DNA from 3 places in the Rhizobium sp. P44RR-XXIV genome. Region 1 is predicted to be linked to each of the others. Evidence: predicted binding sites of a transcription regulator. Region 1 holds the regulator's gene; each other region holds the start of a gene.
What was found. The regulator LexA, encoded in region 1, represses DNA repair genes until DNA is damaged. The targets are predictions, from matches to a motif close to TGTTCNNNNTGTGTTCNG.

Region 1 (3,256 bases):
GAAAAACGAGCGGTACGCGGCGGGTTTGGTCGTCGATATCGCCACCCGCGCAATGCCGGTGACAGCATTTTCATGGCGCTCCAGCACGCTGCGATCGGCGGGCAACGGATTGATGCGCTGGCAGCAGAAGGCCAGGAAATCGGGCGCACGCAGATCGGCGGCAAAGGCAAGACGAAAGCCCGCCTGGGTTTCCGTGCCATCCGGCATCCTCATCGGCCGCGAAAAATCCAGCATCCGTCCGGCGGAGATCATGCCGGCCTTGAAACGTTCGTCATCAGCGACAGCGTCATCCGTGCCGAAAACCACGCCGGAGAACCCGTCTTCACCTATCCGAAACCGATAGGCCTGATCACGAGCGACGAAGACATTGCCGTCCTCGATGCTCTTTTCACACTGCTCCAGAGATGTGACCCCGAGGGGCTCCAGATAGGTCTTGTCGGCAAAGAAGACGCATGCGTTCTCGGTGCCAAAGGGATGGCGCGCATCCGGAGCCACCGTAAAGCCAAGCCTGCCAAGGCGTTCACGCGCCGATGCGATATTGACCGTCGGCAGCACAAGATGATCCAGCGGATGCGGCAACGAAGTCATGGCGTCTCCGATTTTCTGCTGCGGCAGGTTTGCGCCGATCCACGGTCCAATTCAAGGCCGAAGCAGCATAGCGATGATACTGGACAATGACTGATTCTCGACAGCAGCCGAACCTTCTCGGTACAAGCTAGATTTCAGCCATGCTTCAGATAGGTGACTTAAACTTAAAACCACTCCGTCTGCGCATCCAGCGGCGTTTTCCCATATTTATCGTTATGTTAGCACCGATATAACCACTCGCCGTCGCGCCACGATCCATTCGATAATTTTAAATATCTAACTGACAGGGCAAGGCTTTACCGAAATTTAAGTACTTGCGGAACACATATGGAACATATAGTGTCCGTTCTGGATTTGTTTCACGACGTTTCTCTTGATTCTGGGGTTCCAAGACGATGTTGACGCGCAAGCAGCAGGAACTGCTTCTCTTCATTCACGAACGGATGAAGGAGTCCGGCGTTCCACCATCTTTCGATGAAATGAAGGACGCATTGGATCTTGCATCCAAGTCCGGCATTCACCGTTTGATCACGGCTTTGGAAGAGCGAGGCTTCATCCGTCGCCTGCCGAATCGGGCGAGAGCGCTCGAAGTCATCAAGCTGCCGGATGCCTACAATCCCAGCCTGCAGCCGCGCCGCGGCTTTTCACCGAGCGTCATCGAAGGCAGTCTTGGCAAGCCACAGCCGGTCGCGCCGCCTGCTCCCCCAAAGGTGGCCAATGACGACCAGAACAGTTCGGTGTCGGTGCCCGTCATGGGCCGCATCGCAGCCGGCGTTCCGATTTCGGCCATTCAGAACAATACCCATGAAATAACCGTTCCCGCCGATATGCTCGGCTCGGGCGAACATTATGCCTTGGAAGTGCGGGGCGATTCGATGATCGATGCCGGCATTTTTGACGGCGATACCGTCATCATCCGCAATTCAACGACTGCCAATCCCGGTGACATTGTTGTCGCCCTTGTGGATGACGAAGAAGCAACGTTGAAGCGGTTTCGCCGCAAGGGCGCTTCCATCGCTCTAGAAGCCGCCAATCCGGCATATGAAACACGCATATTCGGGCCGGATCGCGTCAAGGTCCAGGGCAAGCTTGTCGGCCTCATTCGCCGCTATCATTGACTGGTGACGCAGAACGGATTGGCACACCATAGGTTCCGGTGCGCCAATCATAGGTTCGGTGCCGCATCCATGGGCGCTGCGGATTGTCGAACGCTGTGGAGATGATAGGCGTGTCCGAGTCGAAATTCATTTCGACCGAGCCGGTTCGCCTCAATGTAGCGCCGGTGAAAAGCATTGCTCCGGAGCGGCAGCGATCGAGGCGCAGTTTTATCGGCGTGATGACGATATTTGCGGTATCGCAAGCAGGCGGTAGATAGGCTGCGTCCTCGATGGTGACAAGCATCGCGCCGTTTTCAAGCATTGCGACACACCATGCACCCTTCTGGCATGCAAAGCTTCCCTGCATCGTCTGATCGAGCGCTTCCTCCATTGCCTTGCGCACTGCGTTTTGTTCCTCCGTGCTTAACCGCCGGCGGCGATCTGCTTTGCTGACATGAGGGAGCCGGCTGTCGGTCGGAAGAACGGTTGGCGGTTGGTGTTCTGCTGCCACCAGCGCCTTCTGCCATTGCTCGAAGATAAAAGCCTGCGGTCTTTCGCGGTTCGTTGCCAAGATGTCGTCCTGTCGCAACGCGACCAGAGCGCCATCTTCGGAAATCATCAGATCCGGCTTCGGCACGCCGGAATTGAATGTTGCTGCACCGATCGCTGAGAGCAACAACAGCAGCCCGACATGGCGCAGGCGGGTCCGCAGCATGGTCATGATAAGGAAGCCGGCTATGAAAGTTGGCATGAGCCAGCCCGCTTGACGGCCAAAGGTGATATCGCCTCCCCAGCCCGCCACGGTCTTCGCGATCAGGATGACCAGTTCCAGTCCCTCACCGGTGACTTTCCAGAATGGCGCATCAAGGCCAAGCGGCATCAGCAACATGGCCATCATGCCGAACGGCATGACAATGAACGAGACGATCGGCATGGCGGCGAGATTTGCAGCAAGCCCGTATGTCGCCAGTCGGTGAAAATGCTCGATCGAGAAAATCGCCGTCGAAGCACCGCCGACGAAGGATGTTGACAACACGCCGCCGAAAAAACGAGAGACGAAGAGCAGCGGGCTGAGGAACCTGGAGCGCGAAAATATGCTTTCGCGATGCTGCCGCCGCTTCCAGAGCGTGTAGCCCGACACCAGCGCCAGCGTCGCGGCATAGGACATCTGGAAGCTCGGCCCCAGCACTTGCGATGGAGACAGAATGAGGATCACGATTGCCGAAAGCGCTACATTTCGCAGGCTGATCGATGGCCGGTCGAAGAGCACGGCAACCAGCATGATCGCCATCATGATGAAGGCGCGCTCTGCAGACACGCCGAAACCGGAAATGAGGTAATAGGCTGTCACGGTGAGCAGCGCACCGAACGCAGCCACTTTCTTGGTTGGCCAAGCCTGCGCGACACCTGGAAACAGGCTGAAGAGATAACGCAGGCCGATATAGAAGATGCCCGCCGATAGCGCCATGTTCAAGCCTGAAATGGCGATGATATGCGTCAGGCCTGCGGTTCGCAGCGCCTCGGTCGTTTCATCTGAAATCGCTCGTCTCTCATCGGTGACAAGTGCGGCT
Region 2 (3,256 bases), on a different contig from region 1:
TCTTCGGCCGTGGGGGCGATGCGCTGACGCAGCGTTCCGGGACATCGCTTGCGACCGGCGCGACACGGAAAATCCGCTGGCCACCGCGATTGCCGAGGACATCAATGAGCGGCGTCACGTCGGTGATCTGCTCATCAACAAGCGGTGAGGCCGACTGTGCTTCGATCAGCGGTTCGGCGATGATCGCGGCCAGGCTGAGCTTCTCGATGCCGAAACCGGGCTCGATCCTTTCGATGCGATCGCGGAACAGTTTTGTCAGCCAGGCAATGTCGCGGACGGGTTTGGCCGTGCCAGCCCGAAGCGCCTGCATCGTGTTATCGACGCGGTGGATGATGAGGTCGGCACGGCGGACGCCCAGGCCACGCTTTTCGAGCTCCTGACAGAGCTGGCGCACGAGGCGGGTGACGTATTTCTCGATCGTCTCCGGTGCTCCGATCGGTTCGGCGAAGGATTTTTGGACCTCGACAAGTTCCGCCGGGCGGATCGGATCAATGGGTTCGGCGACACGTCCGAACATCTGGTCGAGACGCCGTCCGAGCTCGGGGCCGAAGCGCAGGGTCAGCGGCGCCCGTGGGGTGCCGGCGAGATCGCCGACGGTGGCGAAGCCGAGGGTCCGAGAGCTTGCTACGGTCTCGGGCGACAGCCGCAGCGACGAGAGGCAACCGGTTCACGGCCTTGTCGGTCTCGCCGCGCGCGACGATGACCGTCTCCCGGCTGCTGGTCCGGGCGAGCGCATGCGCGGCACCCCATGTGTCGGCGATCGCCGCACGGGCGGCGAGACCTCGACCGCGCAAGCGATTGACGAGACCCGACAGCATCAGTTCCTCGCCGCCCTGAAGATGGTCGGCACCTTCCGTGTCCATGACGATGCCATCGGGAGAATCCATGGCAACGACGGGCGAATATTGCGACAAGGCCCAGAGCGTGAGCCGCTCCAGCGCTTGAAGGTCCGCCGCCGGATCCGCATCGATCATGATCAGGCGCTGCACCAGCGCCTGCGCCTTCGCCGCCGCCATGCCGACGCGAAGGCCGAGTTTTGTCGCCGCCTGATCGGCCGCCGCAATCCAACGCTTCGAACCGCTCCTGGCGATCACCACCAGGGGCGTTTCAACGCAAAGCGCGGGATCGGCCCGCCTGATCCGGTCGGTCGGCAGCGTCGGAAGAAAGACAGATACGACCCTGGCCATCACATGCTCCGATGATGAATTCACCTCCCTCGCCGGCCCTGACCCGCATCAGCTCTGCCAGCCATCGCGCCCGCCCGATCCCGGGAACGGCAAGCGGTTCGGATGGCAGCACCGAGATGCGCCAACGGGTCGCCGCAGCCGTCGGCATGCCAAAGTCGGAGGCCTCGGTCGGCCGCCTCCATCGGCGGACGACCAAACCCAATGTCCCTGACTTCTCCGCTGCAAGCTGCAGGCGGCGCGATGCCGTCATCGGGAGGCGCACTAGCTCGGCGACGACAGCGCCGAGGCCGCCGTAGCGCAAAGCCTCTTCGAAGCTTGCGAGCACCGTCTCTTCCCTGTCGCCCTCGACGAAGATGACACGGTCGGGGTGAAGGCCGATCTGGGCGAACGCCGGGAAGAAGAGGTCAAAGCGCGTCAGGCACCAGACCACCTTGCCAGTGGTGCGAGCGGCGATGCCGCCGACGAAGAGTGCAGCGGCCGCCCCGTCGATCGCCCCGTTTCCGCCGCCAGCCACCTCATGCAGCGCGCCATAAGCTAATCCACCTCCCGGTAGCTGCGCATCGATCTCGCCCACTCCGAACGGCAAAACGCTTCGATGGCACAGACCGGAGCCTTCCAAGTTAGCGATCTTCTCGCGCAACTCGTTGAGAACTGCTTTTGAGGCGACTGCTGAAGTCATGATCTCCTTCTGAAGGCAACCCGTTTTGACTTGAGAAACAGGATTATGTTCTTTATTTGTTCTCAAAGTGAAAACGAGTCAATGTGCGCTCGGCCCGCGAAAGTTGAGCGGCCAGGCGAATCCGGTGATTCCGCGAACGGATTCAAATCGATGGCAGAAAAGGGAATTTTCCCACAGGATTGCTCGCTGGCGCCGTAGGGCGACAAATGCGGCGCGCACGTCCCATGTCTGGGTCATGAACCGCATGGCAGAGTCAGATCATGATGAACGATGAAGGCAGCGATCGACCGCGCAAGATCGTCCATGTCGACATGGATGCCTTCTACGCGTCGGTCGAGCAGCGCGACAATCCCGAACTGCGAGGATTGCCGGTTGCCGTCGGTAGTCCTGCCGCCCGCGGTGTGGTGGCGGCCGCCAGCTACGAAGCGCGAAAATTCGGCGTTCATTCGGCCATGCCGTCCGTGACCGCCCAGCGGAAATGCCCGGATCTGGTCTTCGTCAGGCCCCGATTCGACGTCTACAAGGCCGTCTCGCTGCAGATCCGCGCGATTTTCGCCGAGTATACGCCGCTGATCGAGCCACTCTCGCTCGACGAAGCCTATCTCGATGTCACGCACAATCTCAAACGTATGGAAATCGCTACGGAGATCGCCGCGGAAATCCGCGCGAGGATCAAGGCGGCGACGGGGCTCAACGCGTCGGCGGGAATCTCCTACAACAAGTTCCTGGCCAAGATGGCCAGTGACCTCAACAAGCCGAACGGCCAGGCCGTCATCACCCCGAAGAACGGCCCCGCCTTCGTCGAAAAGCTTCACGTCAAGAAATTCCACGGTGTCGGGCCGGCGACCACTGAGAAGATCCATCGGCTTGGGATCGAGACCGGCGCTGATCTCAAGGAGCAGACGCTCGATTTTCTGACGCAACATTTCGGGAAGTCGGGACCGTATTTCTACGGGATCGCCCGCGGCATCGACAATCGCCAGGTCAAGCCGGACCGGGTGCGGAAATCGGTCGGCGCTGAAGACACGTTCGCTGAGGACATCCATTCCTTCGAACCGGCGCGCGAGGGACTGCAGCCGCTGATCGAAAAGGTTTGGAGCTACTGCGAGGCCAATGAAATTGGCGCCAAGACCGTGACCCTCAAGGTCAAATATGCCGACTTCAGCCAGATCACCCGCAGCAAGACAGTTCCATCAGCACTACCGGCAATCGGCGATCTCGAGGACGTGGTGGGCCTGCTTCTCGCGCCCCTCTTCCCGACGCGAAAAGGGATACGTCTGCTTGGCGTGTCGCTGTCTTCGCTGGAACGGCGAGTACCTGTCGCGGAACCGCAGCTGCGGCTGGCGCTTTAGACGGCGAGCATTGTCTGAACAGGAGGGGTTGAATGGCG
Region 3 (3,256 bases), on a different contig from region 1:
CCATCGTCTCGCCGACATCCTCGTCCGCCGCGATTCTTGCCGCAACGCTGGCGGTCGTGCCAGGTGACGCCACGGTCAAGGCCGGACTGGCCACCGTCGCCGTTGCGCTCGCCGGCGTTTTGTTTGTGGTTGCCGCCGTGCTGCGCCTTGGCGGCATCACCGGCTTCATCTCGCGGCCGGTGCTGCGGGGCTTTGCGCTGGGTCTGGCGATCACCATCATCCTGCATCAGCTACCTATCTTGGTAGGCGTGCCCGCGCAGGGCTCGAATATCCTCACCTATGCGGCATCGCTGTTCGGTGCGGTTCTGCAGTGGAACCCGATCAGCGTTGCGGTCGGCGTCGTCGCGCTTGTGGCATTGCTGCTGCTCAAGAGGCTGCCGGGCGTTCCCGCTGCCTTCCTCGTGCTCGTTGCCGGCATTCTCGCCTCCTACCTTTTCGGCCTCGAGGCACATGGCGTCAAGCTGGTGGGATCGATCGAGATCCTGCCGCAATGGCCGTCGCTGCCGGATGCCGGCTGGGCCGCCTATTCGCGGCTGGTGCAGTTTACCGTGCCTCTCGTGCTTATTCTCTTTGCCGAATCCTGGGGTACCATGCGGGCACTGGCGTTGCGCTATGGCGAGACGCTGGAAGTCAACCGCGAGCTCGGCGCGCTCGGTGCCGCCAATATCGCCAGCGCCCTTGTTCAGGGCATGCCTGTCGGCGCCGGCTTTTCGGCAGGCTTCGCCAGCGAGGCGGCAGGTGCCAAGACGCGGGCGACCACCGTCTTTGCCGCCATCGGCCTTGCGATCCTGATTGCCTGCGCAAGTCCGCTGGTGGCGCTGCTGCCCGAGCCGGTGCTGGCCGCAGTCGTCATTGCTGCCTTGACGCATGCGCTCGATCCAGCCCGATCCTGCATTTGCGGCGGCTGCACCGCGATTTTTACGTCGCGCTCGGTGCTGCGGCAGGGGTGTTGGCTTTCGGCGTGCTGAACGGCATGCTGCTGGCGATCGCGCTATCGCTCGCTGCCATGATGCATCGATTGGCCTCGCCCTATGTCGCCCGTCTCGGCCGCCTCGGCAGCAGTCACAACTTCGTCGATGTCGTCAGACATGGTGATGCATCCGAAATACCGGGCATCGCCATCTGGCGGCCCGGCGAAACGCTGTTCTTCGGCAATGCCGACACGATCTTCAGCGAGATATTGTCGGGCAGCCGCGGTGAGGCGGGGCTGCGGGCCGCTATTCTCAGCCTCGAAGAAAGTTCCGATATCGACAGCACGGCGATGGACGCCTTGATGGAGTTTGACGGCGCCATGCAACGCGCCGGCATCCGCGTGCAATTCGCCCGCGTCCATGATCGCGTTCGCGATCTCATGGCCGTGGCTGGCGTCACCGATCTCGACAGCCGCTGCAGCTTCAGTGTCGATGATGCTGTGGCGGTGGTTATGGCATCCACAGGAAACGCCGAAATCTCTCCAAAAGCCTAGACGCCAGACCTAGAATAGTGACCAATGCCACACATGGCCGTGTTCGCCCTCTCCCTGGAAGCTGTTCACCAGCGTAAACGTCTTAACGGTCCACACTATCGGCTTTTCCAGCATCACTTCTGGCAGGGCACGCCGACAATAAAACAGTGTCATGTGTGGCGCAAAGTTGTCGGGGACGTCACTGTCGAAGCCCAAGCTTTGCATAGCAGTTGCCAGTTCCTGGCGTAATATTTTTAGGCCAATATTTCCCTGCCTGCACCAAAGCACGTATTGGCGGTTGTTGCCGTTGCCGAAGGTGGCGACGCGATCGAATATCAGCTCAAATGATGGCAAGTGGATCGTAGATGCTGCCTGCATCGCGGCGAAAATGGCCTCTTCGCGAGAGCGTGAAGCGATGTCGATCGGATAGATGGTCGCGTGATAAAGATCGTGCTGTCTCGGCTCACGCGACAATCCGTTTCGTCGACTTTGGTCCCACGTCAATCTAGCCGTTAAGTTAGCGATTTCAGGGTCCGGAAGCGCCGCAAAATAGAGGGCCTGCCCACGCCTCGGCACCATTTTAGTTCTCCGTACTCCTGGCGGTTCGCCAAGATCGAACGAGAATTGGCCACTAGTATGCATAGCGCTATTCAAAGCCAGTTAGCTTTGCCTCTCATCAATTTGGGATCGTCCATACTCTAGCGCTGACGGCATTCGACATCAAGAACAAATAGAGAACATTTGCCGAGCTGCAGCACATTCTTCGCCACAGCATTTCTCGATTGAAAAATGCGATCGAATAAAACGCCCGCCTGACCTGTTCGCCGTCTGCCAGGGGTGTTTTCGCCTTTTTCAAAGGAAGGGTCTCACATGTTGACGAAAGCCATCTTCTCGATTGCCTTGCTCGCTCTCATCGGCCTCGGCGTTTCAGCTTGCTCCACGTCGGATCAGCATGGGTCCGGTGGTGGCATGACGCTGAATTCGCCTCCGACCGGCGGTGGATATTGATCCACTGAACTGCGAACTGGATTTGGGGCGCCGCCCTGCCAGCGGCGGCGTCTCACTCAATAGCTAAAGCAGTGGTAATTCCGCTCCGGCGCAAGAATCGGGTTGAATTCCCCGCCCTGCGGTACGATTTTCATGGCAAGTGGAAACACGGAGCTTCGGTCATGAACGAGACAAGGCAAGACTATCTGATCTTCGAAACCGCGGGCGGTTTTTGCGGTATCGCCTGGAGCGATCTCGGTGTCATACGCTTCCAGCTGCCGACGAAGGATGCCGGCGCAACCGAGCGGCTGCTTCTGCGCCGCGTACCGAATGCGCATCCCGGCACGCCGATGCCTGAGGTTGCCGAGGTCGTTGCCAAGGTGAAGCGGTATTTTGTGGGCGAAGAAATCGATTTTTCCCGCGTCAGGCTCGATCTTGGCGAACAGGATGAATTCTTCAAGCAGATCTATGATGCCGCGCGGCAGATCGGCTGGGGCCACACCACGACCTATGGCACGCTCGCCAAGCAGCTTGGCGCCGGGCCGGAGGCCGCCCGCGATGTCGGCCAGGCCATGGCAAAGAACCCGGTCGCACTAATCATCCCCTGTCATCGCGTTCTGGCGGCAGGCGGCAAGATCGGCGGCTTTTCAGCGCCCGGCGGCTCCAACGCCAAGGCCCATATGCTGGAGCTGGAGGGCGTTCAATTGGCGCCGCCAAAGCCGGTGCAGCAGTCGCTGGGATTCTAGGCGGCAGTATTGCGCCGGACGTGTCCCGTCAGTCCTTCGCCAGCCGGCGGGCGCGGGAAAACAGCAGCGTTTCCTTGTC

Region 2: the regulator LexA is predicted to act here: its motif matches at 1,913-1,930, upstream of dinB (DNA polymerase IV).
Region 3: the regulator LexA is predicted to act here: its motif matches at 2,167-2,184, upstream of BSK43_RS07860 (2'-5' RNA ligase family protein).

Annotation. Positions count from the first base shown of each region.
Region 1 covers NZ_MPVZ02000028.1:965,885-969,140, forward strand. Annotated here, with positions in the region: gene BSK43_RS21830 (VOC family protein) at 1-588, opposite strand, end outside; gene lexA (transcriptional repressor LexA) at 984-1,706, shown strand; gene BSK43_RS21840 (ComEC/Rec2 family competence protein) at 1,687-3,256, opposite strand, start outside.
Region 2 covers NZ_MPVZ02000020.1:27,117-30,372, forward strand. Annotated here, with positions in the region: partial or broken gene BSK43_RS00685 (DNA polymerase Y family protein) at 1-1,187, opposite strand, end outside; gene BSK43_RS00690 (ImuA family protein) at 1,108-1,866, opposite strand; gene dinB (DNA polymerase IV) at 2,127-3,218, shown strand; gene BSK43_RS00700 (SOS response-associated peptidase) at 3,215-3,256, opposite strand, start outside.
Region 3 covers NZ_MPVZ02000025.1:502,344-505,599, reverse strand. Annotated here, with positions in the region: partial or broken gene BSK43_RS07865 (SulP family inorganic anion transporter) at 1-1,465, shown strand, start outside; gene BSK43_RS07860 (2'-5' RNA ligase family protein) at 1,475-2,023, opposite strand; gene BSK43_RS35045 (hypothetical protein) at 2,315-2,452, shown strand; gene BSK43_RS07855 (methylated-DNA--[protein]-cysteine S-methyltransferase) at 2,614-3,177, shown strand; gene BSK43_RS07850 (GNAT family N-acetyltransferase) at 3,206-3,256, opposite strand, start outside.